DNA from 4 places in the Streptomyces sp. B1I3 genome. Region 4 is predicted to be linked to each of the others. Evidence: riboswitches for the same ligand, from Rfam matches in the RefSeq annotation. Region 4 holds a riboswitch; each other region holds the start of a gene.

What was found. Region 4 has a riboswitch for cyclic di-AMP ahead of QFZ58_RS31235 (C40 family peptidase). Riboswitches for the same ligand answer to the same signal wherever they lie in the genome.
Region 1: linked by a shared signal. The riboswitch ahead of QFZ58_RS22295 (transglycosylase family protein) and the one ahead of QFZ58_RS31235 (C40 family peptidase) in region 4 are both predicted to bind cyclic di-AMP.
Region 2: linked by a shared signal. The riboswitch ahead of QFZ58_RS09785 (M23 family metallopeptidase) and the one ahead of QFZ58_RS31235 (C40 family peptidase) in region 4 are both predicted to bind cyclic di-AMP.
Region 3: linked by a shared signal. The riboswitch ahead of QFZ58_RS05730 (LysM peptidoglycan-binding domain-containing M23 family metallopeptidase) and the one ahead of QFZ58_RS31235 (C40 family peptidase) in region 4 are both predicted to bind cyclic di-AMP.

The regions. Positions count from the first base shown of each region.
Region 1 covers NZ_JAUSYD010000001.1:4,849,671-4,854,563, reverse strand. The annotation lists gene eno (phosphopyruvate hydratase) at 1-1,129, opposite strand, end outside; gene QFZ58_RS22295 (transglycosylase family protein) at 1,529-2,227, opposite strand; cyclic di-AMP (ydaO/yuaA leader) riboswitch at 2,228-2,396, opposite strand; gene QFZ58_RS22290 (transglycosylase family protein) at 2,687-3,727, opposite strand; gene QFZ58_RS22285 (cytochrome P450) at 3,833-4,893, opposite strand, start outside.
Region 2 covers NZ_JAUSYD010000001.1:2,147,100-2,151,992, reverse strand. The annotation lists gene QFZ58_RS09795 (pitrilysin family protein) at 1-480, shown strand, start outside; gene QFZ58_RS09790 (pitrilysin family protein) at 507-1,889, shown strand; cyclic di-AMP (ydaO/yuaA leader) riboswitch at 2,092-2,259, shown strand; gene QFZ58_RS09785 (M23 family metallopeptidase) at 2,273-3,055, shown strand; gene QFZ58_RS09780 (GntR family transcriptional regulator) at 3,336-4,040, shown strand; gene QFZ58_RS09775 (HPr family phosphocarrier protein) at 4,231-4,512, opposite strand; gene QFZ58_RS09770 (bifunctional GNAT family N-acetyltransferase/acetate--CoA ligase family protein) at 4,677-4,893, shown strand, end outside.
Region 3 covers NZ_JAUSYD010000001.1:1,202,095-1,206,987, reverse strand. The annotation lists gene QFZ58_RS05750 (aspartate aminotransferase family protein) at 1-359, shown strand, start outside; gene QFZ58_RS05745 (helix-turn-helix domain-containing protein) at 479-1,093, shown strand; gene QFZ58_RS05740 (DUF6126 family protein) at 1,153-1,326, shown strand; gene QFZ58_RS05735 (tyrosine-protein phosphatase) at 1,352-2,167, opposite strand; cyclic di-AMP (ydaO/yuaA leader) riboswitch at 2,598-2,750, shown strand; gene QFZ58_RS05730 (LysM peptidoglycan-binding domain-containing M23 family metallopeptidase) at 2,755-3,696, shown strand; gene QFZ58_RS05725 (SGNH/GDSL hydrolase family protein) at 3,887-4,714, shown strand; partial or broken gene QFZ58_RS05720 (STM4011 family radical SAM protein) at 4,758-4,893, opposite strand, start outside.
Region 4 covers NZ_JAUSYD010000001.1:6,859,727-6,864,619, reverse strand. The annotation lists gene QFZ58_RS31255 (urease subunit beta) at 1-61, opposite strand, end outside; gene QFZ58_RS31250 (urease subunit gamma) at 75-377, opposite strand; partial or broken gene QFZ58_RS31245 (ATP-dependent Clp protease proteolytic subunit) at 1,133-1,438, shown strand; gene QFZ58_RS31240 (hypothetical protein) at 1,445-1,753, shown strand; cyclic di-AMP (ydaO/yuaA leader) riboswitch at 2,119-2,296, shown strand; gene QFZ58_RS31235 (C40 family peptidase) at 2,300-2,770, shown strand; gene QFZ58_RS31230 (LysE family translocator) at 2,876-3,517, opposite strand; gene QFZ58_RS31225 (LysR family transcriptional regulator) at 3,590-4,504, shown strand; gene QFZ58_RS31220 (ATP-binding protein) at 4,550-4,893, opposite strand, start outside.

The DNA.
Region 1 (4,893 bases), 2.0 Mb from region 4:
CGAGGTCGGCGATGGTGACGTCCTCGGTCTCACCGGAGCGGTGGGACATCATGCACTTGAAGCCGTTGCGCTGCGCGAGCTCGACGGCGTCCAGGGTCTCGGTCAGCGAACCGATCTGGTTGACCTTCACGAGCAGGGCGTTGGCCGAGCCCTCCTCGATGCCACGGGCGAGGCGCTCGGGGTTGGTGACGAAGAGGTCGTCGCCGACGATCTGCACCTTGGAGCCCAGCTTGTCGGTGATGACCTTCCAGCCGGCCCAGTCGTCCTCGTACAGCGGGTCCTCGATGGAGACCAGCGGGTACGCGGAGACGAGCTCCTCGTAGTACTCGGTCATCTCGGCGGCCGAGCGGGACTTGCCCTCGAACTCGTAGACGCCGTCCTTGTAGAACTCGGACGCGGCGACGTCCAGCGCGAGCGCGATGTCGCGGCCGGGGACGTAACCGGCCTCCTTGACGGCCTCGAGGATGAGGTCGAGGGCGGCGCGGTTGGACTCGAGGTTCGGCGCGAAGCCGCCCTCGTCACCGAGACCGGTGGACAGGCCCTTGGTCTTCAGGACCTTCTTCAGCGTGTGGTAGATCTCCGCGCCCCAGCGCAGGGCCTCGGAGAAGGATTCGGCGCCGATCGGCGCGATCATGAACTCCTGGATGTCCACGTTGGAGTCGGCGTGCGAACCGCCGTTCAGGATGTTCATCATCGGGACGGGCAGCAGGTGCGCGTTCGGGCCGCCGAGGTAACGGAACAGCGGGAGGTCCGAGGCCTCGGACGCGGCGTGCGCGACGGCGAGCGAGACGCCGAGGATGGCGTTGGCGCCGAGCGAGCCCTTGTTCTCGGTGGCGTCCAGGTCGAACATCGCCTGGTCGATGAGGCGCTGCTCGGTGGCGTCGTAACCGACGAGCTCCGGGCCGATCTGCTCGATCACGGCGAGGACGGCCTTCTCGACGCCCTTGCCGTGGTAACGGTTGGGGTCGCCGTCGCGAAGCTCGATGGCCTCGAACGCGCCGGTGGAGGCGCCGGACGGAACGGCAGCACGGCCCGTGCTGCCGTCGTCGAGGCCAACCTCGACCTCGACCGTGGGGTTGCCCCGGGAGTCGAGGATTTCCCTGGCTACGACGACGTCGATGGACGGCACGAGGCATCTCCTTCTGGGATATGACACTGGTTGTGCAGGGTCACTGTGGCCTTGCGATACGAGCCTAACCGGCCCGGCCCGCTCCGTCGGCCGACCGCCCGTCCCCTGGGACGAAAAAGGACCCAACAGCCTGCATTCCGGGCAAAGCTCCAGAAATCTACTGGTCAGTAACTACAAAGGTTGAACACTCACCTGCAACTCGGCCTCTCGGCCGACACCCCCTGCGCCCCCTCACGCACCCTCGCGCACACCGCCTCCGTACCCCGTCGGCTGATCCCCTGAGGCTCCGTGAACACACCCCCGGCCCGGCGCACACGGGGGGTGTGGGCGCGCCGGGCCGGGTAGCGTTTCGGGTGCCGCCGGACACCCTTCGTCCTGGGAGGGAGGAAGACCCCGGGACTACTTCAGGTGGAGCTGCTGACCCGGGAAGATCAGGTCGGCGTTCTCGACGATGTCGTCGTTGAGCGTGAACAGCTTGTGCCAGCCGCCCTTGACGTCCTTCGCCTTGGCGATCTTGCTGAGGGTGTCGCCCGCCTTCACCTTGTATTCGCCGTCACCCTTCTTGACCTTGTCGCCGGTCGGGGTGGTGACGGTCTTCTCCGCCTTGGGAGCCGTGCGCGTCTCGCTGCGCGTGGTGGGCTGCTCGGCCTTGCGCTCCGGCGCGGCCTGCGGGGCCGTGTCGCCGTTCTTGGCGGAGCCGGTGTCGACGCCCGGGTCCACACCGTCGTTCGTCAGGCCACCGGCACCGGCGCAGGCCCAGGCACCCGGGCCCTGCAGGGCGAGAAGCTTCTCGGCGGTGGCTATCTGCTGGCCCTTGGTGGCCAGGTCGGCACGGGCGGCGTACTGCGTACCGCCGGCGGCGGCCCAGCTGGACGCCGAGAACTGCAGTCCGCCGTAGTAACCGTTGCCGGTGTTGATGGACCAGTTGCCACCGGACTCGCACTGCGCGACGGCGTCCCACGTGGAGACGGACGCGGCGGAGGCGCCCGTCGCACCCATCAGCGGGACGGCGACGGCGGCACCGGCCACACCGGCCAGGGTGGCGACACGGACGGCCTTGGACGGGCGGCGGTGCTTGCCCTTGCTGGAAAGCAGCATGGTTCTCCTCACCGACGCCTACGAGGTGAGCTGTCGGGTTCGGGCTGTGAGTCGCCCGGTCGCCCGCTGTCGCAGGCGACTTCACCCCTAGCCGGTCCTCGCCGTCTCTCGACGGCCGGGCACGGCACTTACCTGGGTCCCCCGCTCCTGCCTACGGCGCTTTACGCGTCGGTCCCCTTCGTCCGACGGCAGGATTCGGCGTGACGGTCGAAGGTGCCCGCGGTGCGAGCGGTTACGACCGTAAACACAGGCAACCCCGACATTCAAAGATGGACATAACGGCTAATCAGCCCTTACCGCCCTGGGGAGGTCGGCCGTTTCCGCAGGTCGGAGCGGATGCGGGCGGACCGGACGGGCGCAGCCCGCCAGTTGAAGCAAAGAGACCCATGTCTCACTTACGCATAAGTGGACATAGGCCTCTGAACTACCCTCGCTTTCGGGGTGTTTTCACACTTTTGATCAGCTGCCGGCAGGCGCTTCCACGCCGGTCTCCGCACCGGTCTCCGCACCGTTCTCCGCGCCCGTCGAGGCGGAGGCCGCCCCTCCCTGGAGACCCAGGTCGAGGCTCTGGCCCGGAAGGATCAGGTCGGGGTCGGAGCCCAGCTCGGTCTTGTTGGCCTCGTAGAGCGCGGGCCAGCCGCCGGGCAGCTCCTGGGTGTCGGCGATCGCCCACAGGTTGTCGCCCTCGCGGACGGTGTACGTGCCGTCCGTGCCCGCCTCCGCGCCCTTGCGCGCCTCGGCGCCACCGCGCGAGGCGTGCCGGCCGGACTCGCGGGCGCTCTCCGCGTCCGCCTCCGCACTCGCCTCGGGGGCCGGGATGCCGCGGTGCTTGCCACCCGTCGCGTCCTCGCCCCGCGCCGCTCCGGAGGCCTCGGGCGAGGGGGTGGTGGAGGGTGACGAGGACTCCGGAGTGCCGGTTCCGGTGGGTGTGCCGGCGTCGGCGGCCTTGTCGCCCTTCCCGCCCTTGTCACTCGTGCCGCTCTTACCGCCCGCGGCGGCGCCGTCCTTCGCGTCCGCCTCGTCCGCCCCGGCCGACGCTTCGGGCGAGGACGTGTCCGAGGGGCTCGCAGAGTCCGACGGCTCGGCGCTCGGGTCGCCGCCCGGGTCGACGCCCGGCAGCGAATCGTCCATCGCCAGGCCGGAGATCACCGCACAGCTGGCCCAGGCCTGCGGCCCCTTGGCGTCCAGGACCTTCTCGGCGACCGCGATCTGCTGCGAGCGGCTGGCGAGGTCGGCCCGCGCGGCGTACGCCGAACCGCCGTAGGCCGACCAGGTGTCCTGCGAGAACTGCAGGCCGCCGTAGTAGCCGTTGCCGAGGTCGGCGCTCCACATGCCACCGCTCTCGCACTCGGCGACCCGGTCCCAGGTCGACGCCTCGGCGGCGTTCGCGCCGGCCGCGCCGAGCAGCGGGATGGCGATGGCCGATCCCGTCACGCCTGCGGCGACGACGATGGCGGGTGCCTGACGAGGGCGACGGTGTCTGCCGTTCGCGGAGCCCATGGGATTGCCTTCCGTGTGACTGACATGTGACGGGTGAGTCGAACGGTGAACCTAGCCGCACTCGAACGTGTGTCACAAGTCGATGCAGCGGAGATCACGTGAAGGTCACGGAGTTGACGGCGTGTCACTTGCGGCGCCCCTTTGTCCGGGATCGAACTCAACGGGGAGAGTGCGCAGTCCCCGCATGATGAGCCCGCCACGCCACCTCACCTCGTCGGCTTCCGCAGCCAGTCGCAGGTCAGGAAGGCGCCTCAGCAGCGTGGCCAGCGCCGTCCGTCCCTCCAGACGGGCCAGCGGCGCCCCCAGGCAGTAGTGGATGCCGTGGCCGTATCCGAGGTGCTGATTGTCACTCCGTGCGAGGTCCAGGGTGTCCGCATCCTGGAAACGCTCCGGGTCCCGGTCCGCGGCGGCCAGCACCACGAGGACAGGGTCCCCCACCGCGATGTCCTGGCCTCCCAGCGTCACGGGCTCGGTGGCATAGCGCCAGGTGGCGAGCTCCACCGGACCGTCGTATCGCAGCAGTTCCTCGATGCCCGTGGCCAGCAGGCCGTCCTCCCCCTCGGCGAGCGAGCGCTGCAACCGTCCGCGCTGTTCCGGGTTGCGCAGCAGGGCGTACGTGCCGTTCCCGATCAGGTTGACGGTCGTCTCGAAACCGGCGAAGAGAAGGATGAAGGCCATGGCCGCGGCCTCGTTCTCGGTGAGGTGCTCACCGTGGTCGCTCGCCCGGATCAGCCCCGAGATCAGGTCGTCGCCGGGATTCTCCCTTTTACGGTGGATGAGTTCGGCGAGGTACCCGCGCATCTTCTTGACCGACCTGGCCACCCCGCCGCGTGGGCCGCCGCCGTGGCGGATCATCATGCCCGCCCAGTCCCGGAAGTCGTCCTGGTCCTCCGGGGGGACTCCCAGCAGGTCGCAGATCGCGTAGATGGGGAGCGGGAAGGCGAAGTCGTGGATGAGGTCCGCCTTGCCCTCCTCGATGAAGGAGTCGATGAGCCTGTCCGTCAGCTCCTGCACGCGGGGCGCGAACTCGGCGACCCGGCGCGGCGTGAACGCCTTGGAGACGAGCCGGCGCAGCCGCGTGTGGTCCGGCGGGTCGATGTTGAGCAGATGTGTCATCAGCTCCGCCTTGCGCTCCCCCGGGATGCCCGTCTTCCCCTTGGCCTGCG
Region 2 (4,893 bases), 4.7 Mb from region 4:
CGCCGCGACCGTACGGCGGTGGCCGCGGGATTCGGGCTGCTCAGACTGGCCGGTGCGCCCTCGCTGGGCTGGCTGGACGTCAAGACGTCCGGCGGCGTCGAGGTCCCGCAGATCGAGACGGCCGTCGACGAGGAGCTCGCCCGGTTCGCCGAGGAGGGTCCCACTCCCGAGGAGATGGAGCGGGCCCAGGCGCAGTTGGAGCGCGAATGGCTCGACCGGCTCGGGACGGTCGCGGGCCGCGCCGACGAACTGTGCCGCTACGCCGTTCTGTTCGGTGACCCGCAGCTCGCCCTGACCGCGGTGGGGCGCGTGCTCGACGTGAGCGCGGAGGAGGTCCGGGACGCCGCCCGGGCCCACCTGCGGCCCGACAACCGGGCGGTCCTGGTCTATGAGCCGGTCGAACCGGCCGACGAGGCCGACGAGACGGCAGAGGCAGCCTCGACGGACGCCGCCGACGCGCACGAAGGGGCCGACAAGTGACCGACGCCGCCGTGACTGGAGTAGCGATGGAGTACCACCCGCAGCCGACCGCCGGCGAGGCCAGGCCCTGGGCCTTCCCCGCGCCCGAGCGCGGCGCCCTGCCCAACGGGCTGACGGTGCTGCGCTGCCACCGCCCCGGCCAGCAGGTCGTCGCCGTGGAGATCTTCCTGGACGCGCCGCTGGACGCCGAGCCCGAGGGCCTGGACGGCGTCGCCACGATCATGGCGCGAGCCCTGTCCGAGGGCACGGACAAGCGTTCCGCGGAGGAGTTCGCCGCCGAGCTGGAGCGCTGCGGCGCCACACTCGACGCGCACGCCGACCACCCCGGCATCCGTGTCTCTCTGGAGGTGCCGGTCTCCCGGCTGGCCAAGGCGCTGGGGCTGGTCGCCGAAGCGCTGCGCGCACCGGCCTTCACCGAGAGCGAGATCGAGCGCCTGGTGGGCAACCGGCTGGACGAGATCCCGCACGAGCAGGCCAATCCGGCCCGGCGCGCCGCCAAGCAGCTCTCCAAGGAGCTCTTCCCCGCCACGGCGCGGATGTCGCGTCCGCGCCAGGGCACCGAGGAGACGGTGCGCCGGATCGACGCCGCCGCCGTACGCGCCTTCTACGACGCCCACGTCCGGCCGTCCACGGCGACGGCCGTCGTCGTCGGTGACCTCACCGGCGTGGACCTGGACGCCCTCCTGGCCGACACGATCGGCGACTGGTCCGGCAACGCCGGCCAGGCCCGCCCGGTGCCGCCGATCACGGCGGACGACACCGGCCGCGTCGTCATCGTGGACCGGCCCGGCGCCGTGCAGACGCAACTGCTGATCGGCCGGATCGGCGCCGACCGGCACGACAGCGTGTGGCCGGCCCAGGTCCTCGGCACGTACTGCCTGGGCGGCACCCTCACCTCGCGGCTGGACCGCGTGCTGCGCGAGGAGAAGGGCTACACCTACGGGGTCCGGGCCTTCGGGCAGGTGCTGCGCTCGACGGCGCCCGGCTCCTCCTCCGGGGCGACCGGGGCCGCGATGCTCGCCATCAGCGGTTCCGTGGACACGGAGTCCACCGGCCCCGCGCTGGAGGACCTGTGGACGGTCCTGCGGACCCTGGCGGCCGAGGGGCTCACCGACGCCGAGCGCGAGACCGCGGTGCAGAACCTCGTGGGGGTCGCCCCGCTGAAGTACGAGACGGCGGCCTCCGTCGCGGGCACCCTGGCCGACCAGGTGGAGCAGCATCTGCCGGACGACTACCAGGCCCGGCTGTACGCGCGCCTGGCCGAGACCGGCACGGTCGAGGCGACCGCCGCGGTGGTCAACGCGTTCCCGGTGGACCGTCTGGTCACCGTCCTCGTCGGGGACGCCGCGCAGATCTCGGAGCCCGTCAGGGCGCTGGGCATCGGTGAGGTGTCGGTCGTCAGCGGCTGACACGGCAGCCGCTGCGGCGGAAGGACGAGGGCCCGGTGAGCAACCTCTCGCCGGGCCCTCCCTTTTGTCCGACTTACGGGCAAAGAGGGGTCTATAGCCTGTGGGATGTGTGACAAATGGCCCCGTTCATTTGGTGAACGTGAAGGGCCCGCCCTAGCGTCGGCTCGGCTGTCCGCCGAACATGAGCCGCGTCCGCGGCGCCGGACAGTCATCGCCGAGTCCCCGTCAGGCGCGAGCCTGGGGAGCCGGGGACCCACGCAGTCCCTGGGGTGAATCGGATGTCCGCGTCTCGCGAGAGGCGCGGGGGTCCGTAGGAGACCTTCCTGCTCCGAACCCGTCAGCTAACCCGGTAGGCGAGAAGGAAGGAAAGGATCAGCCCCTCCATGGCGTTCACCCGAGCCACCGGGAAGCACCGTGCCCCGAGCCGCCTCTCGCGCCACGGCGCCCGGGCCGTCGGCATCGCGGCCCTGGCCACCACCGGCGTCATCGGCGCCACGGCGTCCCCGGCCCTCGCCGCGGACTCCCAAGCCCTCTCCGTCAGCAACAGCGGGCTGACCCAGGCCGCCGCCATCGACACCACCCTCGCCGCCCAGATCGCCGCACAGGCCGAGGCCCAGCAGCACCAGGCCGACGTCACGGCGAAGGCCGAGGCCGCGGCCAGGGCGAAGGCCGAGGCGAAGCGCAAGGCCGAGGCCCGCGCCGCAGAGGCCCGGGAGGCGAAGGCCCGCGCCGCCCGCGCCGCGGAGCGCGCAAGGCTCAACGCCTTCCACCTCCCGGTCGCCGGCTCGTACGTGACCACCGGCTACCAGTCCGGTGGTGCGCTCTGGTCCTCCGGCACCCACTCAGGGGTGGACTTCCGCGCCGCTTCCGGCACCTCCGTCGTCGCGGTCGGCGCCGGTACGGTCGTCGAGGCGGGCTGGGGTGGTGCGTACGGCAACAACATCGTGCTCCGGATGGCGGACGGCACGTACACCCAGTACGGCCACCTCTCCTCGATCGGCGTCGCCGTCGGCCAGAGCGTCGCCTCGGGCGAGCAGATCGGCCTCTCCGGCTCGACCGGCAACTCCACCGGGCCGCACCTCCACTTCGAGGCGCGGACGACGCCGGAGTACGGCTCGGACATGGACCCCGTCGCCTATCTCCGCGCGCACGGCGTCCAGCTCTGAGGGCCTCGACGCCCTGACGGTCTGACCACCCTTGACGGTCGTCCGGCTCCGGCACCCCGTCCGGTGTCGCGCGACACCGCTCCGCCCGGGCCCCGGCATCCGCCGGGGCCTTCGGCGTGCCCGGGCGGCGGTGCCGGTCCGAGCCGCGCGGAAGCCTTCCGTGGCCAGAAGATATCCATGAATTCCACCTCGCCGTCGGAAATTGCGGTGGATTGCAATAGAGTCGCAGAACAGGCGTCGATCGGCCGCGTTCCGCGGGGATTAAGGCGGAGGTTCGGACATGCACATTCCCGCGCATTCGGTATGCACGGCAATCCGTGACGACATCGTCTCCGGTGTCTTCGAGCGCGGCAGCCGCCTGACCGAAGAGGTGCTCGCGCGGCGCTACGGCGTCTCCCGCGTCCCGGTGCGCGAGGCACTGCGCACCCTGGAGTCCGAGGGGTTCGTGGTCACCCGCCGGCATGCGGGGGCCTGTGTGGCCGAGCCCACGGAGCAGGAGGCCGCCGACCTGCTGGAGATCCGGATGCTCCTGGAGCCGCTGGGTGCCGCCCGAGCCGCGCAGCGCCGTACCGAGGCGCACCTCAAGGTGCTGCGCGGGCTGGTCAGGCTCGGGCAGGAGCGGGTACGGCGGGGCGAGGGAGAGGACCTGCGCTCACTGGGCGGATGGTTCCACGAGACGCTGGCGCAGGCCTCCGGCAGCCCCGCCCTGATCGCGCTCCTCACCCAGCTCCGGCACAAGATCGCCTGGATGTACGCGGTCGAGCAGCCGGTCCGCCCCGCCGACTCCTGGGCCGAGCACGGCGCCATCGTGGACGCCGTGGCCCGCGGCGATGCGGAACGGGCCAGGGCGCTCGCGGCCCAGCACGCCGAGCGTGCCACCGCCGCGCACCGGCTGCGTCGCACGGGCCGGACGGGTCGCGGGACGGGCGGATCCCGGGTGAGCACTTCGCAACATGCCGTAAACATCGCGGGCGTCCGCCATTAACAATGGCGCCGTATACAAAGAAGGTAATTCCTGGAGAGCTTTCTTTCGGCTGTCCGGAAACGCTATTCCGTGGCCGCCCCGGACTTTCTGGTGCGTGTGCACGGGGGAACTCGGGAACAGGAAAGCCGCGGCTCCCGGAAAGGGATGCCGCGGCTCTGGCGCTGTAGCGTTCCGGTGGGAACCAGCCGGATCAGACGGTCTCGGGGAGCTCCTCGAGACCCTCGGCGACCAGCTTCGCCAGACGGTCCAGGGCGGCCTCGGCGTCGTCGGCCTCGGACGCGAGCACGATCTCCTCGCCGCCCTGGGCGCCCAGGCCGAGCACCGCGAGCATGGAAGCGGCGTTGACCGGGTTGCCGTCGGCCTTGGCGATCGTCACGGGGACGCCGGAGGCCGTGGCGGCACGGACGAAGATGGAAGCGGGGCGGGCGTGCAGGCCCTCGGCCCATCCGACGTTGACGCGGCGCTCAGCCATGGTTCTGCCCTTCACGTATCAATGGTTGTCTAGACCAGTCTCTCATGCGGCACACACTGCTGTCCCCGGTCCCGGGCCCCGCCCGCCCACCGCCGGCCGGCACCCTCAGCGTGGCCCTGCCATGAACCCGCCGCGACCGGTGCGCCGAGCCGTAGGCTTTGCCCATGGAGCCGATCCCGGAGCAGAGTCCGCATCACGCGTACCCCGACCACTGGGAAGCGGACGTGGTGCTCCGTGACGGTGGCACGGCACGCATCAGGCCCATCACCACGGACGATGCCGAGCGGCTGGTCAGTTTCTACGAACAGGTCTCCGCCGAGTCGAAGTACTACCGCTTCTTCGCCCCGTATCCGCGTCTCTCCGCCAAGGACGTGCACCGCT
Region 3 (4,893 bases), 5.7 Mb from region 4:
TCGGCCGCTACGAGCTGCTGCACGAGGTGCGGGGGCGCGGGCTGATGATCGGCATCGAGTTCGGACGGCCGTCCTCGCTGAAACTCCGCAGCCGGTGGGCGATGCTGCAAGCGGCACGGAAGGGGCTCTTCGCGCAGATGGTCGTCGTGCCGCTGCTGCAGAAGCACCGCATCCTCACGCAGGTCTCCGGCGATCATCTGGAGGTGATCAAACTGATCCCTCCGCTGGTCATCGGGGAGCCCGAGGTGGACCGCTTCGTGACCGCCTTCACGGCCGTGATGGACGACGCGCACAACGGCGGCGGACTGATGTGGGACTTCGGCAGGACACTGGTGAAACAGGCCGTCGGCAACCGCTGAGGACCGCTTCCCACGGATCTTCGCCGGACCCCGCGCCCCTTGGACGCCACACCGCTCCCGCGCTTTGCCTCGCAGGCAAGAAATTTGCCTCAGAGGAAAGGTGCTGGCCCAATGGAGGCATGAATCCTGCTGACACAGGAGTGGCCGACGAACTGCCCGGCATCGCGCCACGCCTGCGCGACCTGCGCCGCAACCGGGGTCTCACCCTGGAGGGCGCCGCCCGGCGTGCCGGGCTCTCCCCGGCCCACCTCTCCCGCCTGGAGACCGGCAACCGGCAGCCTTCGCTGCCCATGCTGCTCGGCCTCGCCAGAATCTACGGTACGACGGTCTCCGAGCTCCTCGGCGAGATGCCGCCCGAACGTGACGCGATCGTCCGGGGCGGTCCACTCGGGGGCGCGGGCGCCGAGGCCGACGGCTGGCTGTACCGGCAGGCGGGCGGTTCGGGTCGCGCCATGCAGGCACTGCGGGTCCGCGTCCCGTACGGCGCCCAGGGCGACCTCGTCCGCGTCCACCCGGGCGAGGAGTGGCTGTACGTCCTCGACGGCAGGCTGAGGGTCGTGCTCGGGGAGACCGTGCACGACCTCGACCCCGGCGACAGCGCGCACTTCGACTCGCTCACTCCGCACCGGATCGCCGCGCTCGACCGTGCGGGCGTCCAGTTGCTCTTCGTCCACACGCTGCTGCAGAGCCCCGCCGCGGAGCTGTGCCTGGGCAGCGGAACCCATCGCTTCTGACCCCTGCCGGGCACCGCCCACTCGCTCTCCCGGCCAGGCGGCCGAGAGGAAGGACTGTCATGTCTGATTCAGAGGACTACGACCCGCTCACCCCACGCCGGCCGAAGGGCCAGGACACCCAGGAGCGCAAGATGCCCCGGGGTGTCATCATCCGGCTCTTCGCCTACCTGGTGGCCGGGCACGTCGTCGCGGCCTTCCTCTTCCTGCTGTTCACCGTGGCGGGAAAGGGCTGACGGCGGGCGGGGTCGGACGTGGACGCTACGCGTCCTCGACGAGACGCTCGCGCAGCTTCTCCCGCGTCTCCGGGGAGAGCTTCAGGCCGTCCAGGAGGTAGCGGTCCGTGCTGCCCCAGGTCTCCTCGATGGTGGCGAAGGCGGCGGCGAGGTATTCAGGGCGCGCGCCGAAGAGCGGGTTCAGGAGCTCCATCACCTCGTCCGACATCCCCGCCGACGACGTGTCGCTCCGCCTGATCCTGTAGCGGCGGTGCGCGTCGTTGGACTTGAGGTAGTCGGCCTCGATGGCTTCCTTCTCGACGCCGACGGCCAGCAGCGAGACCGCGATCGAGAGTCCGGCCCGGTCCTTGCCCGCGGCGCAGTGCATGAGCGCCGGGACGCTGTCCTCGGCCAGCGCGTGCAGCACGCGGCTGTGCTCCGCCGTGCGGTCCGTGATGATGGCCCGGTAGGAGGCGATCATCCGTTCCGTCCCCTTGCCGTCGGCGAGGATCGAGCGAAGCTGCTCGATGTTGCCGTCCCTCACCAGGCGCCAGAACTCGGCTCCGTCGGCCGGGTCGGAGAGCGGAATGCTGACATTCCGGATGCCTGGCAGCTCCACGTCATGGCCGTCCAGCTTGTGGTCGGCGGCGTTGCGGAAGTCGAAGACGGTGTGCAGCCCGAGACCGGCGAGGAAGGCGGCGTCCGACTCGGTGGCGTGTGCCAGGTGGCCGCTGCGGTAGAGGCGCCCCTGGCGCACCCTGCGGCCGTCGACGGTCGGGAGCCCTCCCACGTCGCGGAAGTTACGGACACCGGTGAGCTCGATGTCGATGGTCGTCGACGGAACCTCTGGCAGCTGCGTCACAAGGACTCCTGGAGTGTCTGGCGCCGGCGCCGCTCGCCGGCGAAGGGCACGCTCGCGACGATACGACATGGGTGCACCGAGCACTTGTCGTGCCCGCGGCCGACCGGCGTCGTCGCACCCCGGCCTGTCCGGAGTGCGGGTCGAGGTGTCCGTATTGGTGCATTTAGCCGAACATGCCGGTCTTATGGGGGAGATGGGTGGCCACAGGTGAGCGGGATCATATCCGTGACGGTGTGTGGCGGAAGCGCCGATGGGTATTCCCGGCGTCGCGCGGAAAGCCAAGATCCGTAATCCACGCAGTGTGACCGGAATTCGGGACCGGAAATGAAGCGCCCATTCCGGTCCGCGCCCGGTGGCTTGTTCCCCGCGTCCCGACTCGCTTACGGTCACCGTCAATCCGGACGGAACGCCTAATCCTGCCGCCGCCCGGAATCCGCACCCACCCACGTGTGGCAGGAGCGGGGGAACCAGGTAAGCCGCCGACCGGAAGATCCGGACGGCTCGGGGTCAAGTCGCGTCCGCCGCGGCCGGGCATCTCCAGTCCGAACCCGACAGCTCACCTCGCAGGCGCCGGAGAGGAACGCACCATGCCCGCAAAGGGTAAGCACCGCCGTACGAAGACCGGACCGATCTCCCGTGGCGTTCTCGCCGCGGGGACCGGCGGCGCCGTCCTCGCCCTTCCGCTGATCGGCGCCACCGGCGCCCACGCGGCGGAGCAGGCCGCCCCGGCCGCCAAGCCGGCCGCCGCCGCGACGCAGGCCGCACCGGCCGCGTCGGTGGCGAAGAAGCAGAGCGCCCCCACGACCTACTCCGTGGTCTCCGGCGACTACCTGTCGAAGATCGCCGCAGACCAGAAGGTCAAGGGCGGCTGGCAGAAGCTGTACAAGGACAACCGCGAGGTCGTCGGTGACAACCCGAGCCTGATCTTCCCGGGTATGAAGCTGACCCTCGGCGCCAAGGCGTCCGCCCCCGCCACGAAGGCCGCGCCCTCGAAGGCCACCCCCTCGAAGGCCGAGGCCGCCGCCCCGAAGGCCGCCGCCCCCAAGGCCGCAGCTCCGGCCGAGAAGACCACCGAGGTGACCGACACCGCCGCGTCCGCCGGTACGTCCGAGAGCAACAGCTCCGGCTACACCACCCCGGTGGCCGACGCCAACGTCACCACCCAGTACCGCGCCGCCGGTTCCAGCTGGTCCAGCGGCTACCACACCGGCTCCGACTTCCAGGCGGCCTCCGGTACGAGCGTCCGGTCCATCGGCCCGGGCACCGTCGTCTCCGCCGGATGGAGCGGCGCGTACGGCAACGAGATCGTCATCCAGCACAGCGACGGCATGTACTCCCAGTACGCCCACCTGTCCTCGCTCGAGGTCTCGGCCGGCCAGACCGTCACCGGCGGCCAGGAGATCGGCCTGTCCGGCTCCACCGGCAACTCCACTGGCCCGCACCTCCACTTCGAGGTCCGCACCGGCCCGAGCTACGGCTCGGACGTCGACCCGATCGCCTACCTGCGCTCGCACGGCGTCTCCGTCTGACGCAGCCGCGGGACAGGGCGGTCCGGTTCGGCTTCAGCAGAGTGCCCGGGAGAGGGGCGGTGCGCGGCGGTGCACCGCCCCTCTCCTTATTCCGGCTTTACCAAAACCTGACCGGGTGGTTTATCTCACCACCCGTCAACCCCGTATTACGGTCGCGTAGGTCACATTCGAAGGTGCAGGATGTGCCCTTGTGGCAGACGATTCGAGAAACAAACTACGAGGCATCATCGGGTCGTACGCAGCGATTGGTGACAGCTTCACCGAGGGCGTCGGAGACCCCGGCCCCGACGGGAGACTGGTCGGCTGGGCGGACCGGCTCGCGGTCCTCCTCGCGGACCAGCTCCCAATTCCTGATGCAGCGGCCGAGCCGGTGGACGACCCGCACGGGCACTTCCGGTACGCCAATCTCGCCGTACGCGGACGCCTCCTCGACCAGATAGTCGAGGAACAGGTGCCCCGCGCCAAGGAGCTGGCCCCCGACCTGGTCAGCTTCTGCGCGGGTGGCAACGACATCCTCCGGCCGGGCTCCGACCCCGACGACGTGGCCGAACGCTTCGAGCGCGCGGTCGCGGACCTGACGCAGGTGGTCGGCACGGTCATGGTCACCACCGGTTTCGACACACGCGGTATCCCGGTGCTCCGCCACCTGCGCGGCAAGATCGCCACGTACACCGCCCACGTCCGGTCCATCGCCGACCGCTACGACTGCCCGGTCCTCGACCTGTGGTCGCTGCGGTCCGTCCAGGACAGGCGCGCCTGGGACGACGACCGGTTGCACCTCTCGGCCGAGGGGCACACCCGGGTCGCGCTGCGTGCCGCCCAGGTCCTGGGTATCGAAGTGCCGGCCGATCCGGACCAGGTGTGGCCGCCACAGGCGCAGCGCGGGACGTTCGAGGTGCGTCGTGACGACATCCACTGGGCGCGTGAGTACCTCGTCCCGTGGATCGGACGGCGCCTTCGCGGCGAGTCGTCCGGGGACCACGTCGAGGCCAAGCGCCCCGACCTGCTGCCGCTCTGAGTGTCCTGGGCGCTTCGAGCGTTCCGCGCCGGGTGAGGCCTGCCTACGGAGTGATGACGGGGAGGACGTGCCGGGGCGGGACCGGCGGGACGAGCCCGTCCGGAACGGCTGTCCGCGTCGGACCGGCCGGTGTCCGGGACGGACGGACGGGTGCCCGTGACAGCCCGGCCGGTATCCGC
Region 4 (4,893 bases):
CGGGACGTCCCTCGTTGAGGGGCACCGGGTCGTTCGCGTACAGGATCTCTCCGGGAATCATGGGCGTCCCCCCGTCAGACGATCGGTTCGTGGACGGTGACGAGCTTGGTGCCGTCCGGGAAGGTGGCCTCGACCTGGACGTCGTGGATCATCTCCGGGATGCCGTCCATGACGTCGTCCCGGGTGAGCACCTTCCTGCCGGAGGCCATCAGTTCGGCGACCGTCCGGCCGTCACGGGCGCCTTCCAGGAGGTGCGAGGTGATCAGAGCGATCGCCTCGGGGTGATTCAGCCGCAGCCCGCGGGCCCTGCGCTTTTCGGCGACGTCGGCCGCCACGTGGATGAGCAGGCGTTCCTGTTCGTGCGGAGTCAGTTGCACGCTTCCACCTCTTCGTCTTCCGCCCGGTACCGGCCCCGGGCGCAGCGGGACCCTATCCGCCTTTCAACACTCTGTTGAACGATGAAGGGGATTCCGCGGCCAGGTATTGCACGTTAGGGCGCAAGTTTTTCCGGCGCGTTAACTGATCTTTTGCTCTTCCATGGACTTCGGACCGCGCAGGCCGCTCTCCGGTGGGCCTGGGGCCCGGTCCGCCGCACAACGCCTTCCGCACCCCGGAGCCGGGTCCGCGCGGTCACGGTCCGGACGGCGACGCACGGCGCCGACGCCGTCGTCCGTGACACCCGGCCGGCCGGTGGGCGGCCACGGGCCTGTCCGGCCCGCACGCGTGTCCGCGCCGTCGCCGGTGCTCCGCCCGACCGGTCATCGGATGAGGTCCGGGCCCTCACCCGCGAGGCGAGCCGGCGCGGAGGCGGCCCGCACCTCGACCCGAGGACGGCGTCGTATACGGCGGCGGTGCGTACGCCGGTCAGGGCACCCGGCGGCCCACCGCGCCGTACACGGCCTCCTGGTGCCCGTACCGCTGACGGGACGCGAGCTTGTTCCGGTCCGTGGCCGCGCCGCGGAGCACCGCGAGCACGGCCGGGCCACGGCGACCGCGCTCGCGGGCGCTCCGCGGCGGTCCCGAAGCGGCGGCGTTCGCCAGGATCGGAGGGCACGGGGTCGATCGAGGACACGGAACGGATCAGCTGCTCGATCGGCCGCGGCCTCCTTCCGCCTCGGACAGTCGGGTGCCGGCGCCCGGCACACCCGGACGTCGACATGCCCTGCCCGGCGCCCGGGTAGTCATGCAGTGACCCGCTCTGACGAGCCGGTGCAGGGACAGCCCTCCGGCCTCGGGATCGAGGCGCGCGAGTTGGTGCGTGGGCGCGAGATGCTCACCGTGATGCCGACCCGTCGCACGGGACGTTCCGCGCGGGACAGTCAGTGCCGCCATCGAGCGTGACACCATCCTCGACGCCCCGGCCACCAGGGCGTTCGGCCTGGTGGACCACGTCATGGAGAACCGCCGTCCGTCCCAGCCGCCGCACCCCACGAGGTGACCCGCGATGCTCACCCCTCAGTTCCCGCCACTTCCCGCACTGACCCGCGCCGAGGGCGAATTCATCGACCGTTACCTCGAAGCACTCGACCAGATCGGCCGGATCAATCCGGCCCGCGGCAGCGATACGTACAGTGCGCTCCGGGCGGCACAGGCGCTGGCCTCCGGGGCCGTCGCCCTGCGCGACGCGCTGGCTCTGATGCATGAGCGGGGCGAGACGCAGATCCACGCGGAGACACTGGCCCGCGCGCTGCGCCTGCTGGACGGAGAGCGGCGCGCCGGGCGGGTCACCATGCCTCCGGCTGCCACGAGTTGAGCGCCCCCTCCCCCGACTGCCGGGCTCTTTAGCCCTTTCGGCCCCATTGCCCCGACACGCCCGGCGAGGCGAGCAATCTTTCTCCCTCGTTCGGCTCAGACGAACCCCCTCACGAGGGACAGTTCAACTTGCGCAACGCGCGCGGACACCAAGCGGAACAAGCCGTTCCGCTGCTGGTACGCGGCTGGTCCGGCAACGGTGCCGGGGCTCGGTCATCGGCCCGTCCACCCGAACAGTTCAGTCGTGACGACTCTCACATAACGCCCTTTCAGCTCGGAAATCCGGCACCGGGTGAGTAAAGATCCGTGGGACGACAAGCCCCCGCCACCGCGGCGGGGCGGTCCGGGCGGACGCCGAGTCCTGCCGCCGTCCGGATGCCTGGTCGACAGAAGTGGATCGGCAGGAGTGGAGGACCCGAGCACAACGGGCCGCCCGGACATCCGTTCCGGACGGCTCTCGGGGTGAAGCCGCCATGTGCGGCCGGGCAACTTCGCCAGCCCGAACCCGACAGGTCATCCTTCACAGGCGGCTGACGAAGGGTTGCGCATGACTGCGCAGGTTCATGTCCCGTCTCTGTTCGCCCGGGTCGGTACGGCCTCGGTTCTCACGCTCGCCGTCGGCACCACCATGCTGGCGCCCGGCATCGTCGACGATGCCGAGGCCGCGACCAACTCGACGAAGGCGCTGAGGATCGCCGCGTCGAAGAAGGGCGCGCCCTACCGGTGGGGCGCCGCAGGGCCCCACCGGTTCGACTGCTCGGGCCTCACGCTCTACTCCTTCCGCAAGGTGGGGAAGAAACTCCCCCGTACGGCGCAGCAGCAGTACAACTCCACACGCCATGTCTCCAGGTCGAAGCGGCAACGTGGCGACCTGGTCTTCTTCCATTCCGGGCGCAGCGTCTACCACGTCGGCATCTACGCCGGCGGAGGCAAGATCTGGCACTCGCCGAAGACCGGGGCCGTGGTCAGGCTGGAGAAGATCTGGTCGAACACCGTCTGGTACGGGAGGGTCCGCTGACGCGCGCCCGTGGGAGGGTCCGCCGAGGCACGCCGGCGGTACGGCCGCTGACGCGCGCCGACGTCTACGGGCCGCCCGGCCGCACCGGACCGCACCGCGCCCGAGTCAGTGCAGCAGGGGCGCGGTGACCAGTGCGAGTCCCAGCGCGGTGAGCGCCGCACCACTGCCGCCCTCGATCGCACGGGCGGTACGCGGCCGGCGCAGCCACCGGCCGAGGCGGTCCACCAGCAGGGCCACGGCCGGGAACCAGACGAGCGCCAGCAGCACGACCACGGCGGCGAGCAGCAGGGTTCTGGGCAGGGGCGGCTGCCCGTCGGGGACGAACTGGGGCAGCAGGCTGAGGAAGAGCACGGGCGCCTTGGGGTTCAGGACGTTGGTCAGGAAGCCCTGGCGGAGCGGCCTTGCCACCCCGGTGGGCGCACCGGCTCCGGTGTCCTCGTGGCCCGTGGTCCCGGCGGCGCCCCGCCGTCGTACCGCGTGGAGGGCGGTGAGTCCCAGGTAGAGCACGTAGGCGCCGCCCAGCAGCTGGACCGTGCGGAAGAGGGCGGGCATCGTCACGAGCACGGCGGCGAGTCCCGCCACGGCGAGCGCGGTGTGCACCAGGAGTCCTCCCGCGACTCCTGCCGCGGCGGCCACCCCGGAGCGCCGTGACGCCAGCGCGTTGCGAACGACCACGGTGAAGTCGGCGCCGGGCAGTGCGACCATTCCCGCGGCCACCGCCACGAAAGCGAGCAGTTGTGCGTCCATGGGTACACCCTGACCCGGGCACCCCTTTAGCGTGTACTTGCAATCTTCTGGGTCTGCCAAAAGGAACGCTTAATGTTCGATCCGACGCGGCTGGCGGCGCTGGTGGCGGTGGCCGAAGCGGGCTCGATCACACGGGCGGCCGGGCGGCTGGGCTACACCGCTCCCGCGCTCTCCCAGCAGCTGGCGAAACTGGAGCGGGAGGCCGGCGCCGCGCTGCTGGTGCGCCACCATCGCGGGGCGCGTCTGACGGCCGCCGGTGAGCTGCTGGCCGGGCGGGCCCGACGGGTCCTGGACGAGATGGACCAGGCACGGCGCGAGCTGTCCCGGCTGGCGGGCCTGTCGGGAGGGCGGCTGCGGGTCGGCACCTTCACCACGGCCGGGATCCACCTGCTGCCGCCGGTGCTCAGTGCCTTCCGCCGCGCCCACCCGGACGTGGAGCTGACCGTCACGGACTACGAGCCACCCGGTGGGGTCGCAGCCGTGGCGGCGGGCGATGTCGATCTGGCGCTGACGCACGCGTACGAACCCGCGGTCGCCGATCCGCTGCCCGCCGGGGTGTCCGTCGAGCCGCTCCTCGTGGAGGAACTCGTGCTCATCACGGCAGCAGGCCAGATGCTGTCCGAGGGCAGCGGGCCGCTGCCCGTGTCCGAACTCGCGGGCCGCCCCCTGATCAGCAGCGCGCCCCTCCATCCTCCGCGGCGCGGGGTGGAGCGGGCGCTTGCCGAGGCGGGGGCCGCCCCGGCCGTGGTGTGCGAGTCCCCCGGTTACGCACTGGTGTGCGCGCTGGTCAGCGCGGGTCTCGGCGTGGCGGTGGTGCCGGAGATGGTCGCGGCGATGTCCCCGGCGCCGGTCGCGGTACGGCGACTGGAGCCCCCGGAGTTCCGGAGGACGATCTCCGTCGCCCACCGGGGAGATCGCAACACCGCCGCGGCGGCCACGCTGCGGGCCCTGCTGCGCAGCGGCTTCGGCCGGGCCGCCGCGCAGTGAGACCCGGCCGGCCCGGTGTGTACGGCCGTGTCTCGCCGGGTGACGTCAGGGCTGCGCGGGCACGGCCCAGGGCAGCGTGACCGACACGGTCTTGCCCCCGTCCTGGGTGGGGCTGACGCCGATCCGGCCGCCGCACTCCTTGGCCAGGCAGCGGATGATCACCATGCCGCGGCCGTTGTCCTGCTGGACCGCGGCGGGCAGTCGCCGGGGCCAGCGGGGGTGGCTGTCCGTGACTCCCAGGTAGAGCTCGACGTCCCGGTCGAGACGGAGGTCCACCGTGAAGGTGGGTGACTGTCCGAACGTGTGCTGGACGGCGTTGGTGGCCAGTTCGGAGACGACCAGCCGGATGGCGTCGGCGATCTCGGTGTCGTCCGGCAGGCCCCATTCGG